4 regions of the Rossellomorea sp. FS2 genome follow, and region 3 is predicted to be linked to each of the others. Evidence: riboswitches for the same ligand, from Rfam matches in the RefSeq annotation. Region 3 holds a riboswitch; each other region holds the start of a gene.

Region 1 (4,175 bases), on a different contig from region 3:
GCCTCGATGACGCCTTTGTCGACTTCAAGGAGGGAGTTCTCAATCAATCGTGCAATATACGGTCCTGCATAGAAGACCAGTGGCACGACGGCCGCGGCCGTTCCGATCGATGTTCCCACAATCAAACGTGTGAGAGGGACGATCGCCACCATCAGGATGATGAACGGGACGGAACGGAAGATGTTCACGACCCCGTTCAGGATGGTGAATATAAAGGCATTCTCCCATAGATGACCCTTCCTCGTGATGACGAGGAGTACCCCGAGGGGCAGCCCGATCACGGTGGAGAAGAGGAGGGAGAAGCCGGTCATGACCAATGTTTCAATGAGTGCATCGATGATCTGCTGTGAATCAACTAGCATGTGGTGCGACCTCCTTCACGGTGACGTTTTCTCCGTTCATGACAAGCAGTGCACGGTTGATTTCGCTCTCGGAGCCGATGAGCTCGACGATGAGATGACCGAATGGTGTGCCCTGCAGCTCCGTAATATTTCCGAACAGCACGTTTACATCGAGGTCGAAGCGCTTCGCCACCTGGGACAGAAGCGGCTGACCTGATGAGGCGCCGACGAAGCGGATCTTGTAGATCCGTCCCGGTGCGTTTTCCTTCTGCACAAGCTCGAGGACCGATTCCGGGATGGAATCGTTCAGCACGGAGCTCACGAAGTTTGCCGCCGTCTCGGTCTGAGGGGAGGAGAAGACGTCGAATACGGATCCGGACTCGATGATCTTCCCGCCTTCGATGACCGCCACCCGGTCGCACACTTCCCGGATCACCGACATCTCATGGGTGATCATGAGGATCGTGATGTTGTACTCACGGTTGATCTTTTTCAGCAGCTTCAGGATCGAGCCCGTCGTCTGGGGATCGAGGGCCGATGTCGCCTCGTCGCACAGAAGGATCGACGGCTGCGTGGCAAGGGCACGGGCGATGCCGACGCGCTGCTTCTGACCGCCTGATAATTGATCTGGGTACTGGTTCGCTTTATCTTCAAGACCGACGAAGCTCAGCAGCTCTGTCACCCGCTTTTGGATCTCAGCCTTGGATTGCTTCGCGAGGATGAGGGGCATCGCCACATTGGCGAAGACCGTCTTGGAGTTCAGGAGGTTGAAGTGCTGGAACACCATCCCGATCTTCCGCTTCACCTCGCGCACGTCTTTCGGTGAAAGGGCCATGAGATCCTGGCCATCTACGATCACCTTCCCCGAGCTCAATCGCTCCAATCGGTTCACGGTGCGGATCAGCGTACTTTTCCCGGCGCCGCTGAATCCGATCACCCCGCATATTTCCCCCTGCTCAACCCGGAGGTCGATACCGTCGAGGGCGCGGACTTCCTTTCCGCCGCTGTCATACACTTTCGTGGCTCCTTTGAATTCAATCATGTTCGTCATGCCTCCTGGTGATTAAAATAAAAACCCTCTTCCCGAGGTCTCGAGAAGAGGGCATGGATTCACACGGAATCAATGGTTCCCTTCTCATCTCCCAGGCATGTTGCCTGCTGGAATTGGCACAGTACTTTGTGGAAAGTCTGCTGCCGAAGCGTCATCGGGCCAGTCCCTCAGCTTCTCTGGATAAGAAATTATGAAATTCAGGGTAAACAAAAGGCCCCTTCCTGAGACAGGAAGAGGCCGGAGATCCATAAGGAAAGAAAGATCCGTACTCTTCTCATCTCTCAGGCATCCGCCTGTTGGAGTTGGCACAGTGCTCAAGTGAGCCCGCTGCCGAGGTATCAAAGGGCCAAATCCCTCCACCTCTCGTGATAAGAAGTTCAATTTGTTTAACGTGAGCCTTATTCTACGCCGGACTTTTTCCTGCGTCAACACCCTCTGGCAGAAATGAGACTGGCTGGAAGAAGTGGAAATGGGGTGAAAATAGGTCCTTAGATACATATGTTATGTCGTGAAAACCCTTTATTTCGATTGGGTTTATCGGAAAAATGATTCTAACTCCTTAAAAATATATTTTTTTCGAAAATGGCGTTAAAGATAATAGTGTCCGTTCCATTTCGCTGCGATGGCTCGCTTTCCGCGGGGCGTGCGGTGAGCCGCATCGGCTGCGCCTGCTGGGTCTCACCTGCCCGCCATTCCCGCAGGAGTCGAGCCATCTCCGCTTCATTTCACTCATCTTTTCGAAGGGAGACCATAGCGCCTTTGTTAAATATGGGAAATAGTGATTGACATCTAGCCTCCTCCCCCGTAAAGTTATAATTGAAAATGATTCTCATTATCAAGAAACGAAAGGGGAACCACATGAAAAAAGCACCGTTCTTTACCATATTGATGGTCTGTCTGCTCTTGGCGGCGTGCAGCAGCGGAGAAACAAAAACGGATTCGTCCGAGGAGGAATCATCGACATTTACATATGAATCAGAGCAGGGACCGGTGGAGGTGCCGAAAGAGCCGAAGCGGATCGTCGCCCTCACCAATGGTCCGAATGTGATTTCCCTCGAAGGGAAGCTCGTCGGAATCGATGAGTGGACTGAGATGAACCCGCTCTTCACCGACAAGCTGAAAGATGTGGAAGTGGTGGGTGACGATCAGCTCGAGAAGATCATCGAGCTCGACCCGGACTTGATCATTGCCGGAAGTCAGACGAAGAACCTCGATAAGATGAAAGAGATTGCGCCGACCGTCGCTTTCACATGGGGGAAATTGAATTACATCGATCAACAGATCGAGATCGGCAAGCTGTTGAATAAGGAGAAAGAAGCGAAGGAATGGGCGGATGACTTCCAGGAGCGTGCCGCGACGATCGGGGAGGAGATCCGCAAGAAGATCGGCGACGACGCCACGGTATCCGTCATTGAAACCGGGCAAAAGGAACTCTATGTCTTCGGAAACAATTATGCCCGTGGTTCTGAGATTTTGTATCAGGCCATGAAGCTCAACATGCCGGAAGCCGTGAAGGATAACGCCTTGGAAACGGGTATTCACGTCATCTCGCCGGAAGCGGTAGGCGACTTCACCGGAGATTACCTCGTCCTGAGCAAGAATCCCGATGTGGACAATTCGTTCATGGAGACCGACACGTGGAAGAACATCCCGGCGGTGAAAAACGGTCATGTCATCGAGATCAACAGTAAGGAATCGACGTACAGTGATCCCGTGACGCTCGAGCATCTCTTGAAGGCATTCGAGGATGGTTTTTTAGGAGAGTAAGGGGCGGCGGGGGTCAATCCGTGACCCCTGCCGATTCCGGACGAAGAAAATGAAGCATGAAAGCGCCAAGGCCCAGCAACACCTGGCCAATACTGGCGATCAAGAGCTGTACCGATGGTAAGTACCATTCTCCCACGGATAGGGTGGCACCGATCGTCGCAATGAAAAGCAGGGCGCCCATGAACAGGGTCGAGAAGAAAATCTGCCGGTCATACCGGATGAACCCTCTGATTGCTACGACCGCATTGCCCAGTCCGAAAACGATCATGCCCACAATCGCCATAGCCATCCAGCTGTCAAAAGGCAGATCTCCTGCCCACTCTGGTGGGAAGGCCGCAAAGATCCCTTTACCTGACATCATGGAACCACCGAGATAAAAAGCACCCACGCTCAGGGCCGCATTGTACACATTCATAATGGTTTTCTTCAACATAAAGCATTCTCCTTTGTGAGAGACTCGCCACCGAAGGGAGTCTCTTTTTTTATGTTAAGGCATGGATGAAACCGTCCACTCGATCAATCCGGTCAAGAGGACCAGGAAGACCATGAAGGAACTGGAGACAATGATCGCCATATGGTTTGTTTTCGAATAGAGGACGAATCCTCCGGCGATCAAGAGGAGCCAGGCGACGATCCCGGCGAGTGAAAACAGGGCAGGCGAGTTGGCAATCCATAGGATCGTAATGATCAGGTGGAGTGCCACGAGCACCCAGGCAAAAAGTTTCATGCGGGTCAACGCTCCTTTACATACTGGTAACAAAATTGATGAAGACCACGAACATCAAGGTGACACCCGACAATGCGCCCACGGGGAAGGCAAAGCTCTTATTATGCCTTAGTTCATAAAGGCTGGCAGTCAGTCCTGCTGCGCATAGCACACCCCATATAGGATTGAAGATGGCCTCGGCCACTTCGTCGGAAAACCATTCATAGCCGCTTGAAAGCCAGAAAATCCAGTGAAGGACCAGGAGGCTCAAAACAATATAGGATAATTTCCTAGGAGGCCTGGTGTTTGT
Region 2 (4,175 bases), on a different contig from region 3:
GGAGTTACATCTATATCCGATACCGGTCTTGAAAGTCGAGACGCCAAAACCGTGCGTGTGAAATATTGATTCATATGCACAGCAAAGTGCGGACAGCACCGTCCCTAGACGGGTGCTGTCCGCACTTTTTGTGTCCGTTCACTGTTGAGCTGCCAGAACAGTTTCCCTCATCTTCTTCGCTGCTTCCACCATTACGACAAGGGCTTCGATGGTTTCGTCGGTTCCGCGTGTTTTCAGACCACAGTCCGGATTGATCCAGAACAGTTGCGGATCGAGTACACGAATGGCCCGTTCGATGTTCTGAGTCATCTCCTCGAGCGTTGGAACCCTAGGGCTGTGTATATCGTAAACGCCGAGACCGATCCCTTGGGCATAGGTGTTTTCCTCAAAGGAATGAATGAGATTACCATGGCTTCTTGACGTTTCGATGGATATGACGTCCGCATCAAGCGATTTGATGCTCTCGATGATTTCCCCAAACTCCGAATAGCACATATGGGTGTGGATTTGCGTACTGTCTTTCACAGATGACGTTGCAAGTTTGAAAGCATGGACGGCGGCCTCGAGGTAGCCTGCCCTCTTTTCTTTCTGCAGCGGCATCCCCTCCCTGAGGGCCGGTTCATCGACTTGGATCATGCGGATTCCGTTTGCCTCGAGGGCCTCGACTTCCTTTCTCAAAGCCAGGGCAATTTGATTGGCGACATCATAACGCGGAATGTCGGTCCGGACAAATGACCAATTTACAATCGTGATTGGACCAGTCAACATTCCCTTCACAGGTTTTTCAGTCAACGATTGCGCAAAGACCGTTTCATCCACTGTCATCGGTTCTTGGAATCTTACTTCCCCATGAATGATCGGAGGCTTCACACAGCGTGAACCATAGGACTGAACCCAGCCTTGTTTGGTAAAAGCAAATCCACCAAGCTTCTCCCCGAAGTACTCCACCATATCCGTCCGTTCGAATTCACCGTGAACGAGTACGTCCAGGCCGATTCTTTCCTGGATGTCGATCCACTTTCCGATCTCATCCTGGATGAACGTCCGGTAGTCCTGATCGCTCACTTCCCCCCTCCTCCATTTCAGGCGTTCTTTCCGCACCTCTTTGGTCTGCGGAAAGCTTCCAATCGTAGTGGTTGGAAAGAGGGGAAGACCGAGCTCTGCCTCCTGAACGACCCGCCTCTCAGAGAATGGGGCACGATGAAGGAATTCATTTCCGTCCAGTTGCTCACTCTCTCTGAGAGTCCGGGATTGTTTGATATTTTCGAGACCGTCAGAGCTTTCTTCCTCATTGGAGATAGAGGGACGCCCTTCCTTGATTGCCTCTGTAACCGTGACAATTTCCTGCAGCTTTTCATCTGCAAAAGAAAGTGTGCGCGTAAGGCGGTCCCCGAGTCCTTCCTCTCCTTTGACTGTGACGGGCACATGGAGCAGGCTCGATGATGGCTGGATGATCAGACGGTCTCTTGAAACAGCGCTCTCCAACTCCTCAAGCGAGTCGAGGGTCCGATTCAGATTTGCTTTCCATATATTCCTCCCATCAATGATCCCCGCGGCAAGGACCTTGTCTTCAGGGAACCCATGGGTGTTCAGGGCCTGACGATTCCCTCCACCATCGTGTACGAAATCCAATCCGATCCCATGCACCGGAAGCCTGATCACCCTCTCATAGCGACTGACGCGATCAAAGTAGGTTTGAAGGATGACCTTGATTCGAGGCGCTGCCTTGATCAGCGTGTCATAGACCTGCTCAAGGACCGTCCACTCCTCAGCGGTCAGATCGGTACATAACACGGGTTCGTCAATCTGAACCCATCCGGCGCCAGCCTCTTCAAGCTCCTTGAGAATGGACGCATACAACGGGACGAACCCATCGACAGTGCTTGCGAACGCCTCGGGATCATACCCTTTGGACAGCTTTACGAACGTTACCGGGCCGAGGAGCACGGGCTTCCCTATGATGCCAAGCTGTTCCTTCGCTTCCTTGAAGTAGCGAAGCGGGGGATTATCGGCCAAAGAAGGCGTTGCCCCGTCCAGTTCGGGAACGATGTAATGGTAATTGGTGTTGAACCACTTCGTCATCGTGGATGCCACTGCGTCGCCCGTCCCCCTTGCCATACCGTAATACGTCTTCAACGGGACTTTCCCTCCCCCATGACCGAACCGCTTCGGGACCACCCCGAACATGGCGGCTGTATCCAATACATGATCATACAGGCTGAAGTCCCCGACAGGAATCAGGTCAATCCCTGCATCCGACTGCTTTTTAAGATGACGAAGGCGGATCTCATCTGTCTTCGCCACAAATTCTTCTTCCTTTAGCTTTCCTTCCCAAAATTGTTCCAGCGCTTTCTTCCACTCTCGTTTTTCACCGATTCTCGGGTAACCGAGATTTGAACTTTTCACCATATTGCTCACTCCTTCTCATTTTCTCTCCAATAAAAAAATCTCCCTTTCAGAGAAAGAGAGATTTTGCGCGCAATGAATAAACGTTGACAATCCTATGATTCCAACACGCGTTCCTCACTCCCCTCTATGACCCGTAGAGCTCAAGTGCACACAACAGGCAGGTCTCCTGACTCAGGTTCATCACGCCTTATCCCTTCCCATTCCCTCCAGAAACAGTGGATGTGATAAGTTGCTTCCCCATACAGTGGCGGGACCGTACCGGACTTTCACCGGTTTCCCTTTTCAGCCATGCTTCCACACGGCACCTGTCGCATCTTCCTATTCAGTTCTCAACTCAACGAAAAAAGCCTCTCCACGATAGAGAGGCCCTTTAAAGGGATGTCCTCTCTTATTTTCCAAAGCATGATGCTTTGCAGGAATTAGCACCTTTTCAACAAGTGTTGAATGGTTGCCGGGTTTCACAGGGCCAGTCCCTCCACCGCTCTTCATAAGAGTATCGATCATTTATTTGTCCGTTGAATAGGGTAATACTAGCATGCCAGCTTTTACTTTGTCAAAATATTTCTAACATTCGTTCGAAGGTCCTACTGTCGTTGACGGTACCCTTGGTACCAAAAAAAAAGTGCCACATGTGCCATTCAGAGGATGTTCGACTGTGCATGGAACGCAGGAAGAAATTCGCGGTGGACTTCCAGAAGTTCATCCAACAATGGTTTTGCTCTCGAATCACTGGTGACCAGCGGATTGATCGTCATGGCGAGGAGGGCTTTTTCGTAGGAGCCTGACACGGCTGCTTCTGCCGCGATCCGCTCAAAGGATTTGATCTGTTGAACAAGTCCGCTGACGGCTACAGGCAGTTCACCTATATGGATCGGTTTAGGCCCTTCTTTGGTCACGACACAGTTCACTTCCACGGCGGACTCATCAGGGATGCCCGTGATACTGCCGTCATTTCTGACGTTCAGGGTCTGTACGTCCCCTTTATCATTGAAGATCGAAGAAATCACATTGCAGGCGGCATCGCTGTAGTAGGCTCCTCCACGCTCCTGAAGCTGCGGGGGCTTCACATCAAGGTCTTCGTTCTTATACAGCTCGAACAATTCATCTTCCAATCGCTGGACGACCTCGGCACGGGTTGTCCCCGTTTTAAATTCCTCCAGCTGTTTCTCGAGGATCTCACTGGTTTTGTAAAAATACCGGTGATACGGACAAGGTATGACTCCGAGAGCTTTCAGGAAATCAGGATCCCATGGCAGTGGGGCGATATTTTTCATGCTGAGCTGCTTATCCTCATCACCCATCAGTTCCAGTACCTTCCCAAGGACGGACCCCCCATCGACCGTCACATCCAGTCCGTACACCATATGATTCAAGCCGGCAAACCGGATATCGACTGAAGCGACTTCTACGCCAAGAAGCCTGGCAATGGTCATCTTCGTATTGATCGGCAGGTTGCATACGCCCACGACTTTCGAATGCTTGCTGTATCGGAGCAACGCCTCCGTCACCATTCCAGCCGGGTTGGTGAAATTGATCAGCCATGCATCAGGGCAAAGACGCTGCATATCCTCCGCAATCTCAAGAAGAACCGGAATGGTCCGGAGGCCTTTGAATAGTCCACCTGCCCCGTTCGTTTCCTGTCCGATCATCCCGTACTTGATCGGCAGCCTTTCATCCTGAATCCTTGCCTTCAGCTGACCGACCCGCATCTGGGTTGTAACAAAATCAGCATTCTCCAGTGCTTCCTCCCGGTCCAAAGCCAGGTG
Region 3 (4,175 bases):
TGTAATTTTCGCTTTGTACAGGGAATTTGCCTCTCCAGAAGAGGTCAACGTGATGAAGGAGCGGTTCATGGAAGGAATCAGTTGGGGAGAGGCGAAAGCGGAATTGTTCCAAGCCATCAACGGAACGATGGCCGGCCCAAGGGAAAAGTACTTGGAATTGATAGAATCGCCGGAAAAAATGGACGCAATCCTCGCCCGTGGAGCCCGAAAAGCAAGGGAGACAACTTCTCCATTCCTTGCAGAAATCAAAAAAAAGGTAGGGATCCTTTAACTACGTACACCAAGCAATACAAAAGCCCGGACACCCTGGTTATGTGGGCGCCCGGGCTGATTGCGTTGACCGGGTATGACTCGTTAAGGCTTAAGGATCACTTTGATGTTCCCATCTGATTTTTCATCGAAGATTTTGTACCCTTCGCTTGCCTGTTCCAGTGGAAGGGAGTGCGTGATGATATCAGTCGGGTCAAAGGTCCCGTTTTCGATCATGCCGTAGAGCTTCGGCATCAGATGGATCACCGGTGCTTGTCCCATCTTAAGTGAAACGTTCCTGCTGAAGAAGTCCCCGATCGGAAAACGGTTCGCCTCAGTCGCATAGACACCCGTCAACTGGACGGTTCCGAACTTGCGTACAGCCTGGGAAGCGGTGATGATGGGGCGGATCGTTCCAAACTGATTATCAAAGTCAGATCCGAATGATTCATCGGAAGCTACAGTGCCGTCCATCCCGACGCAGTCGATCACCACATCCGCCCCGCCATTTGTGTCTTCATGAAGCAACTGGCCGATATCCGGGTTGTGGGAAAAATCATAGATTTCTGCTCCATTCGTCTTCTTGGCATGTTCAAGCCGGTGCTTCACCTGATCCACGGCAATGACTCTTTTTGCCCCTTTTAATTTGGCGAATTTTTGAGCCATGAGCCCGATTGGCCCACTTCCCAGGATAATGACGGTATCACCGGCCTTCACCCCGCTGTTCTCGACGCTCCAATAAGCAGTAGGAATGACATCTGAAAGGAATAGGACACTTTCGTCAGAAAGTTCGCTTTCTTCCGGAACTTTAAAAGAGGTGAAATCTGCATAGGGGACCCTCAGGTATTCGGCTTGTCCGCCAGGGTAGTTACCGTTCATCTCGGTAAAACCGAACAGCCCGCCGACTTCACCATGAGGGTTTGACTCATCACATTGACTTTCCATCTGATTTTGGCAGAAGAAACATTCCCCGCAGCCGATATTGAAGGGGATCACGACCCGATCTCCTTTTTTCAAAGTTTTGACGGCCTCGCCCACCTCCTCGACGATTCCCATCGGCTCGTGACCGACTATATAGTCCCGGGGCGGCTCGATTCCTGCCTTATATAGATGCAGATCCGATCCGCAAATTCCGCTTGCCGTGATTCGTACGATCATATCCGTGCTTTCCTGGATATCGGGTGTGGCCACTTCCTTGACCGTCATATTTTCCTTGCCTTGGAACGTTACTGCTTTCATTATTGTCACTCCATTCACATTTTGTAAGATTATTGTAGATGTTTAGACATAACCGGCCTGCATTAAACCTAGGAACGGCATCTTTTGAAAAGCTTCAGTCCCTCATTATTGGAAAGGAGCACACGGAACACTTCGATGACTGTGAAAGAAGTCTGAGTTTTGGTTTAAATTCGTCAATTCGCATTGACATTTTCCCTATACTGGTATAAATTATGGGAAAGCCATTAAACAATCATATATGCAATTCTTATCAAGAGAGGTAGAGGGACTGGCCCGATGACACCTCAGCAACCAGCCGTAAGTAAGGTATGGTGCTAATTCCAGCAAGCCGATTCAGGCTTGGGCGATAAGAGGGATTTTAACCATTCAAACCTTCTTATACGTATAAGAAGGTTTTTTGATGTAAATAGGGATAAAGGAGAGGTCGCGATGAGCCGACATATTGAAACATTACTGGTGCAGGCAGGGAACAGGAAGGATGCAGGAACGGGTGCTGTCAGTCTCCCCATCCACCTATCGACAGCATATGAACATAAGGGCATCGGGCAGTCGACGGGCTATGATTATTCCCGGACGGGTAACCCAACGAGAAGTACACTGGAGGAAATCCTTGCCCAGTTGGAAGGGGGGCATAAGGCATATGCCTTCTCATCCGGTATGGCTGCTGTCCATGCCGTCCTGTCCCTGTTTCAAAGCGGGGATGAACTGGTTGTTTCCAAAGATCTGTACGGAGGAAGCTACAGGCTATTTAAACAGTACGAAGCACAGTATAAGATGAAGTTCCGCTTTGTCGATACAGCATCCATCGAGGAAGTGGAAGCATCAATCAGTCCTTCCACGAGGGGGATTTTCGTCGAAACGCCGACCAATCCCCTGATGAATGAAGCACCCATCAAGGAAATCAGCCGGGTGGCAAGGAAACATGATGTCCTGCTCATCGTTGACAACACCTTTTATACCCCGGTCATTCAACGTCCGATTGAAGAGGGGGCCCATATTGTCATCCATAGTGCGACGAAGTATCTCGGAGGCCACAATGATGTATTGGCTGGTGTAGTGGTAGTCGACTCCGAACCACTCGCCGACAGAATTTATACGGTACAGAACTCAATCGGTGCCACACTTGCACCACTGGACTGTTGGCTCTTGATAAGAGGAATGAAGACGCTTGGCCTGAGGATGAAACAGCACGAATCAAATGCAAAACAAATTGCTTCGTATCTTGAAAGTCATCCTTCCATCATCGATGTTCTCTATACGGGAAAGGGCGGGATGCTCTCGTTCCGCCTGAAAGAAGAGGAGTGGGTGGGACCGTTCCTGGAGCGTCTGGAATTGATCACATTTGCTGAAAGCCTTGGGGGGGTGGAGAGCTTCATCACATACCCGGCTACTCAGACACATGCGGACATTCCGGAAGAAGAACGGATCACACTGGGAATATGCAACCGACTTTTACGATTTTCAGTAGGTATCGAGAATGCAGGCGATCTGATTCAAGACCTTGAACAGGTATTGACAAATCTTGAGGAAGAGGTGTATTCACATGAGTGATAAAAAGGAGTTCAGCATCCAGACGTCCCTTATCCACAGTAACGGAGTAGATAAAGAGACCGGCGCGGTCAGTACGCCGATCCATCATGCGACCACGTTCCACCAATCGGATTTTGATCAGTATGGAAACTACGATTACAGCCGTTCAGGTAATCCCACCCGTGAAAAAGTCGAAGAAGCCATCGCGGAACTGGAGGGCGGAGTGAAAGGATTTGCTTTTTCATCGGGTATGGCTGCTATCTCCACGAGCTTCCTTCTGTTATCCGGTGGTGACCATGTCCTGGTATCGGAAGAGGTATATGGCGGCACATACAGGATGATTACGGAAGTACTGACGAAATTCGGGATCGAATATTCATTCGTCGACATGAAGGATCTCCATGAGGTAGCGTGTGCCATACGCCCGAATACGAAGGTCATCTACATGGAGACCCCGTCAAATCCGTTGCTCAATATCACCGATATTGAAGGTGTCGTCAAGCTAGCCAAAGCACATGGATGTATGACGTTCCTTGATAATACATTCATGACGCCCCTTCTCCAAAGGCCGCTCAGTCTAGGAGTGGATGTCGTCCTCCACAGTGCGACGAAATTCCTTGCCGGTCACAGTGATGTTCTGGCGGGACTCGCCGTGACAGGGAACGAAGAGATTGCCAAAAAGCTTGCATTCTTACAGAATTCCTTTGGAGCAGTCCTTGGTGTGCAGGATTGTTGGCTGCTGCTTCGCGGCATGAAGACCCTTCATGTGAGATTGAAAGAGTCGTCCCAATCCGCCTTCAAGATAGCCAGATTCCTGGAGAAAAGGGGGGAGGTGGAGCATGTTTATTATCCAGGCCTCACCTATCACCAAGGTCATGAGATCCAGGTAAGGCAGGCTGAAGGACCGGGAGCGGTGCTATCCTTCCGGCTAAAGGGAGCAGAGGAAGTAAAGCAGCTCATCGACAATATCAACATTCCTGTATTTGCTGTGAGCCTTGGGGCAGTGGAGTCGATTCTATCCTATCCATCAAGGATGTCACATGCCTCCATGCCGCGGGAAGAAAGGGAAAGAAGGGGGATTACAGACGGTCTTCTCCGACTTTCCGTAGGACTGGAAAATGTCGATGAACTGATTGCGGATCTTTCCAAAGGACTGG
Region 4 (4,175 bases), 230 kb from region 3:
AATCGCAATGCGATCGTTGCAGAGCCTACTGGTTCGCTCTCTCTCGCAGCCCTCGATCAGTATGCCGATCAGATCAAGGGGAAAAACGTGGTATGTGTCGTGAGCGGCGGCAATAATGACATCGGCAGAATGCAGGAAATCAAGGAACGATCGATGATCTTTGAAGGATTGCAGCATTATTTCATCGTTCATTTCCCCCAAAGGGCCGGAGCCCTCAGGGAATTCCTCGATGAGGTGCTTGGACCTCATGACGACATCAACCGCTTTGAGTATACGAAGAAAAACAACAAAGAGAGCGGACCCGCACTCGTTGGAATCGAACTCAAGCATAGGGAAGATTACCCCGGACTACTTGACCGGATGAATCAAAAAGGATTTGCGTATCAATGTGTCAATCAGGATAAGACGCTGTTTCAATTATTGGTGTGACAACATGATCCTGGAAAGCCCAACGGCCGTCCGGGATCCTGTTGTATCTGTATATACGCAGTGAAAGATGATTACGTGATCCTGGCGCTCACTCAACACAAATACGCTCATCCATAAGGGAGATGCAGGAACATTCCATAATATGCCGAATTGATACGTAGAGTGGTTGCAGTCGGGTGCAGCCCACTGAATGAACAACCATTCACAAAAGGAGTGAGCAGAACGTGACCAATATAAAAAGGGTAGCCATCGTCACCGGTGGAGCTAAAGGAATCGGAAAGGCTGTTGTGGAAAGGCTTGCACAGGAAGGATATCAGGTTGCAGTACTGGACACGAATGACTCAGCCCTTCGATTGATGGGGGAAGACGCACGAAAGGGTGAACCACTTCTGAGAGTCACGGATATTTCCGAACCGGATGATGTAAAGGGAGCCGTGGCGGAAATTGTTGGACGCTTCGGACGGATTGACATCCTCGTGAACAATGCAGGCGTGATCAGGGACAATCTTCTTTATAAAATGTCCGATGGGGATTGGGATACGGTCATGGACGTCCATCTGAAAGGAGCGTTCCTCATGACGAGGGAGGTCCAAACCTTCATGGTGCAGCAAAAGTACGGGAGGATCATCAATGTATCCTCCACATCTGCATTGGGGAACCGTGGACAGGCGAATTATTCCACTGCCAAAGCCGGCCTTCAGGGGTTGACGAAGACGCTTGCCATCGAGCTCGGTCCTTACGGGATCACCGCAAACGCCGTGGCACCAGGATTCATTGAGACCGATATGACGCGCCAGACCGCCGAGCGTATGGGTGTTCCGTTTGACGAATTGGTCAGCATGAGTATCAATCAAATACCGGCCAGGCGAAGCGGTCAGCCGGAAGATATCGCCAACGCCGTTGCCTTTTTTGCAGATGAACGCTCATCATACGTGAACGGTCAGATCCTGTACATTTCCGGCGGGCCGGTTTCCTAATCAATTATCCAAGTATGAAAATCGTGGCTGCCTGATCACGATTTTTTTGTTTGCGGACACAGCCTACTATTGTCTGGATGAATGGAATCAAGAATTCGGATAGGCCCACAAATAAAAAATGGTGGTTGAATCGAATTTCTCTGAATACCTTGTGTTAAGGGCCTGGAGGAAATGAGATTGTGAAAAATAGTTCAAATTCATTATTCCTATAAAAAAAGTCGGATTGACTTATCTCAATTATCTGTTATTATTTTAGTTATTCAAATGAATATAACTTATCCAGAGTGGTGGAGGGAACTGGCCCGATGAAACCCGGCAACCTACATAATGTAAGGTGCTAACTCCAGCAAAATGGGACTCATTTTGGAAGATAAGGTTCGATACCTGAACAGCTTTCCGAAATGGGGGGCTGTTTTTCCATGGACCCAGATGTTGAAAACGGGGGGAAGTCGATGAACAAGAAGGATAAGCAGGAAAATGCGGCGGGATGGATGGATACGATCAATTCCATGCTTGAAAACATGGACTTCGGTTCCATTACGATCGTGGTGCAAAACGGTAAAGTCATTCAATTAGAACGGAATGAAAAAGTACGAATCAAATAATCATGCTGACTAGAAAAACTAGAGGCATTCATCCGCAGGTTTTATTTGACTGCGCATGAATGTCTTTTTCTTTTGGGCATGAGGAAAGCGGTGATCAACGTGTTGACATACGAAAATTGGAAAGAACATGATCAGGACTTCGGGGTTGATCCCACCTACAAAGGGGCCCTGAACGTCTTGGAATGGGCATATGGGCATTATGGTGACAGGATTATGTACGCGTGCAGCTTCGGGATCGAGGGAATGGTCCTGATCGATCTCATCTCTAAGGTGAATCCCAGTGCAAACATCGTCTTCCTGGATACCGATGTCCACTTCAAGGAAACGTACGAGACAATCAAAAAAGTGGAAGAAAAGTATCCTTCCCTTCAGATTGAGATGAAAAAACCTGCGCTATCCCTCGAGGAACAAGCAGCACAATTTGGGGATCGGTTATGGGAAAAGCAGCCGAATCAGTGCTGTCAGATCAGGAAGCTCGATCCGTTGAAGGAGGTGCTTTCAGGCGGGGATGCCTGGATTTCAGGGCTCAGGCGCGAGCAGTCCCCGACGCGGAAGGATACACAGTTCATCAATAAAGATGACAAGTTCAGTTCCATCAAGATCTGTCCGTTGATCCATTGGACATGGAAGGATGTATGGAGATATGTCCATAAACACTCCCTTCCATATAATGTGTTGCATGATCAAGGCTACCCGAGCATCGGGTGCTCCCATTGTACATCCCCTGCTTATGATATGAATGATTTGAGATCAGGCAGATGGACAGGCAAAGGCAAGACGGAATGCGGGCTACACTAGGAGGGTAGACATGCTGGAAATCATCGCCATCATCATCAGTTTATTCTTTGCCATGAATATCGGGGCAAGCGGCGCGGCTGCCACAATGGGGGTGGCTTACGGATCGGGTGCCATCAAGAAAATGAAAGTAGCCCTTGTCATCTGCTCCATCGGGGTCCTTGCCGGTGCAGTCCTCGGAGGTGGTGAGGTAGTCAAAACCATCGGGTCGGGAATCATTCCATCAACCATCCTGACGTCCAAGTTAGTGATCATCATTCTTTTATCCGCTACTTGTTCCCTTTTCATTGCCAATCTGATGGGAATCCCGCTTTCGACAAGTGAGGTGACGGTCGGGGCTGTGGTGGGAGTAGGGGTAGCGTATCAGGTTCTATTCATTAAATCCCTGCTGACCATCATGTTGTTTTGGGTGATTGTCCCGTTTACGGCGTTCATTCTTACATGGTTGCTTGCTAAAGGGCTATATGGGCTCGAAAAGCGGGGGTGGACATTCAATCATACATGGATCGGGTACGTTTTGATTCTCGCGGGCTTCCTGGAGGCCTTTTCTGCGGGCATGAACAATGTGGCCAATGCCGTCGGTCCCCTGGTTGGGGCCGGCATGCTGAAAGCGGGTCCGGCCGTTTGGGTGGGAGGAGCGTTTGTCGCAATAGGGGCACTTTTATTAGGTGCTAAAGTAGTGGAAACGAACGGCAAGAAGATCACCCGGTTCACCAAGCCAGAGGGGATCCTCATTTCTAGTGTAGGGGCCGGTCTGGTGATCACAAGTTCGATCTTCGGGCTTCCCGTACCCCTGGTCCAGGTGACGTCTTCTTCCATTATCGGACTTGGCACCGCCAGGAACGGGAGGGAAGTCATCCAGAGCGATATCGTGAAAAAGATCGTGAAGATCTGGATCGTCTCACCACTTGTGTCATTGAGTATTTCGTATTTCCTTGTAAAGCTTTTGGTCGACTATGACATTTATTCCATCATCATCCCCGTTTCGGTCATGATTGCGACGATAGGGGCATTATCCTTGATGAAAGCAATCCGGAAAGAAAAACGGGCCGTTCATGAAGATGGCGGAGGAATTTGAATCAATTGAAGGAGGAGTCATGATGAGTTTAGAACCGCATGGAGGAACACTTGTACAATCATATGCACCGGAGGAAGAAGTTGAGACCATTGAAACGGAGATTCCCCTCGATGAGATCTCGTTGAGTGATCTCGAGTTAATCGCGATAGGAGGTTACAGCCCCATCACGGGGTTCCTGCAAGAAGCCGACTATAAGAGCGTTGTCGAGAACCTGAGATTGGCCGACGGAACCGTCTGGAGCATCCCGATCACCCTCCCGGTGGAACAGGAGATCGCCGATCGCTTAACGGT

What was found. Region 3 has a riboswitch for S-adenosylmethionine ahead of ACNA6I_RS06405 (methionine biosynthesis PLP-dependent protein). Riboswitches for the same ligand answer to the same signal wherever they lie in the genome.
Region 1: another riboswitch for S-adenosylmethionine. It lies ahead of ACNA6I_RS12925 (methionine ABC transporter ATP-binding protein); the one in region 3 lies ahead of ACNA6I_RS06405 (methionine biosynthesis PLP-dependent protein).
Region 2: another riboswitch for S-adenosylmethionine. It lies ahead of metE (5-methyltetrahydropteroyltriglutamate--homocysteine S-methyltransferase); the one in region 3 lies ahead of ACNA6I_RS06405 (methionine biosynthesis PLP-dependent protein).
Region 4: another riboswitch for S-adenosylmethionine. It lies ahead of ACNA6I_RS05225 (DUF2292 domain-containing protein); the one in region 3 lies ahead of ACNA6I_RS06405 (methionine biosynthesis PLP-dependent protein).

Annotation. Positions count from the first base shown of each region.
Region 1 is NZ_JBLRVS010000004.1:429,897-434,071, reverse strand. It holds gene ACNA6I_RS12930 (methionine ABC transporter permease) at 1-362, opposite strand, end outside; gene ACNA6I_RS12925 (methionine ABC transporter ATP-binding protein) at 352-1,383, opposite strand; SAM riboswitch class I at 1,474-1,579, opposite strand; SAM riboswitch class I at 1,664-1,767, opposite strand; gene ACNA6I_RS12920 (iron-hydroxamate ABC transporter substrate-binding protein) at 2,251-3,159, shown strand; gene ACNA6I_RS12915 (hypothetical protein) at 3,173-3,592, opposite strand; gene ACNA6I_RS12910 (hypothetical protein) at 3,647-3,886, opposite strand; gene ACNA6I_RS12905 (hypothetical protein) at 3,903-4,175, opposite strand, start outside.
Region 2 is NZ_JBLRVS010000004.1:83,948-88,122, forward strand. It holds gene ACNA6I_RS11040 (glycoside hydrolase family 10 protein) at 1-69, shown strand, start outside; gene metE (5-methyltetrahydropteroyltriglutamate--homocysteine S-methyltransferase) at 139-2,409, opposite strand; cobalamin riboswitch at 2,548-2,733, opposite strand; SAM riboswitch class I at 2,795-2,903, opposite strand; gene ACNA6I_RS11050 (6-phospho-beta-glucosidase) at 3,048-4,175, opposite strand, start outside.
Region 3 is NZ_JBLRVS010000001.1:1,207,931-1,212,105, reverse strand. It holds gene ACNA6I_RS06415 (tryptophan--tRNA ligase) at 1-271, shown strand, start outside; gene ACNA6I_RS06410 (zinc-dependent alcohol dehydrogenase) at 355-1,488, opposite strand; SAM riboswitch class I at 1,733-1,841, shown strand; gene ACNA6I_RS06405 (methionine biosynthesis PLP-dependent protein) at 1,918-3,039, shown strand; gene metC (cystathionine beta-lyase) at 3,032-4,175, shown strand, end outside.
Region 4 is NZ_JBLRVS010000001.1:973,983-978,157, forward strand. It holds gene ilvA (threonine ammonia-lyase IlvA) at 1-429, shown strand, start outside; gene fabG (3-oxoacyl-ACP reductase FabG) at 654-1,406, shown strand; SAM riboswitch class I at 1,679-1,783, shown strand; gene ACNA6I_RS05225 (DUF2292 domain-containing protein) at 1,898-2,011, shown strand; gene ACNA6I_RS05230 (phosphoadenylyl-sulfate reductase) at 2,111-2,809, shown strand; gene ACNA6I_RS05235 (inorganic phosphate transporter) at 2,823-3,884, shown strand; gene sat (sulfate adenylyltransferase) at 3,907-4,175, shown strand, end outside.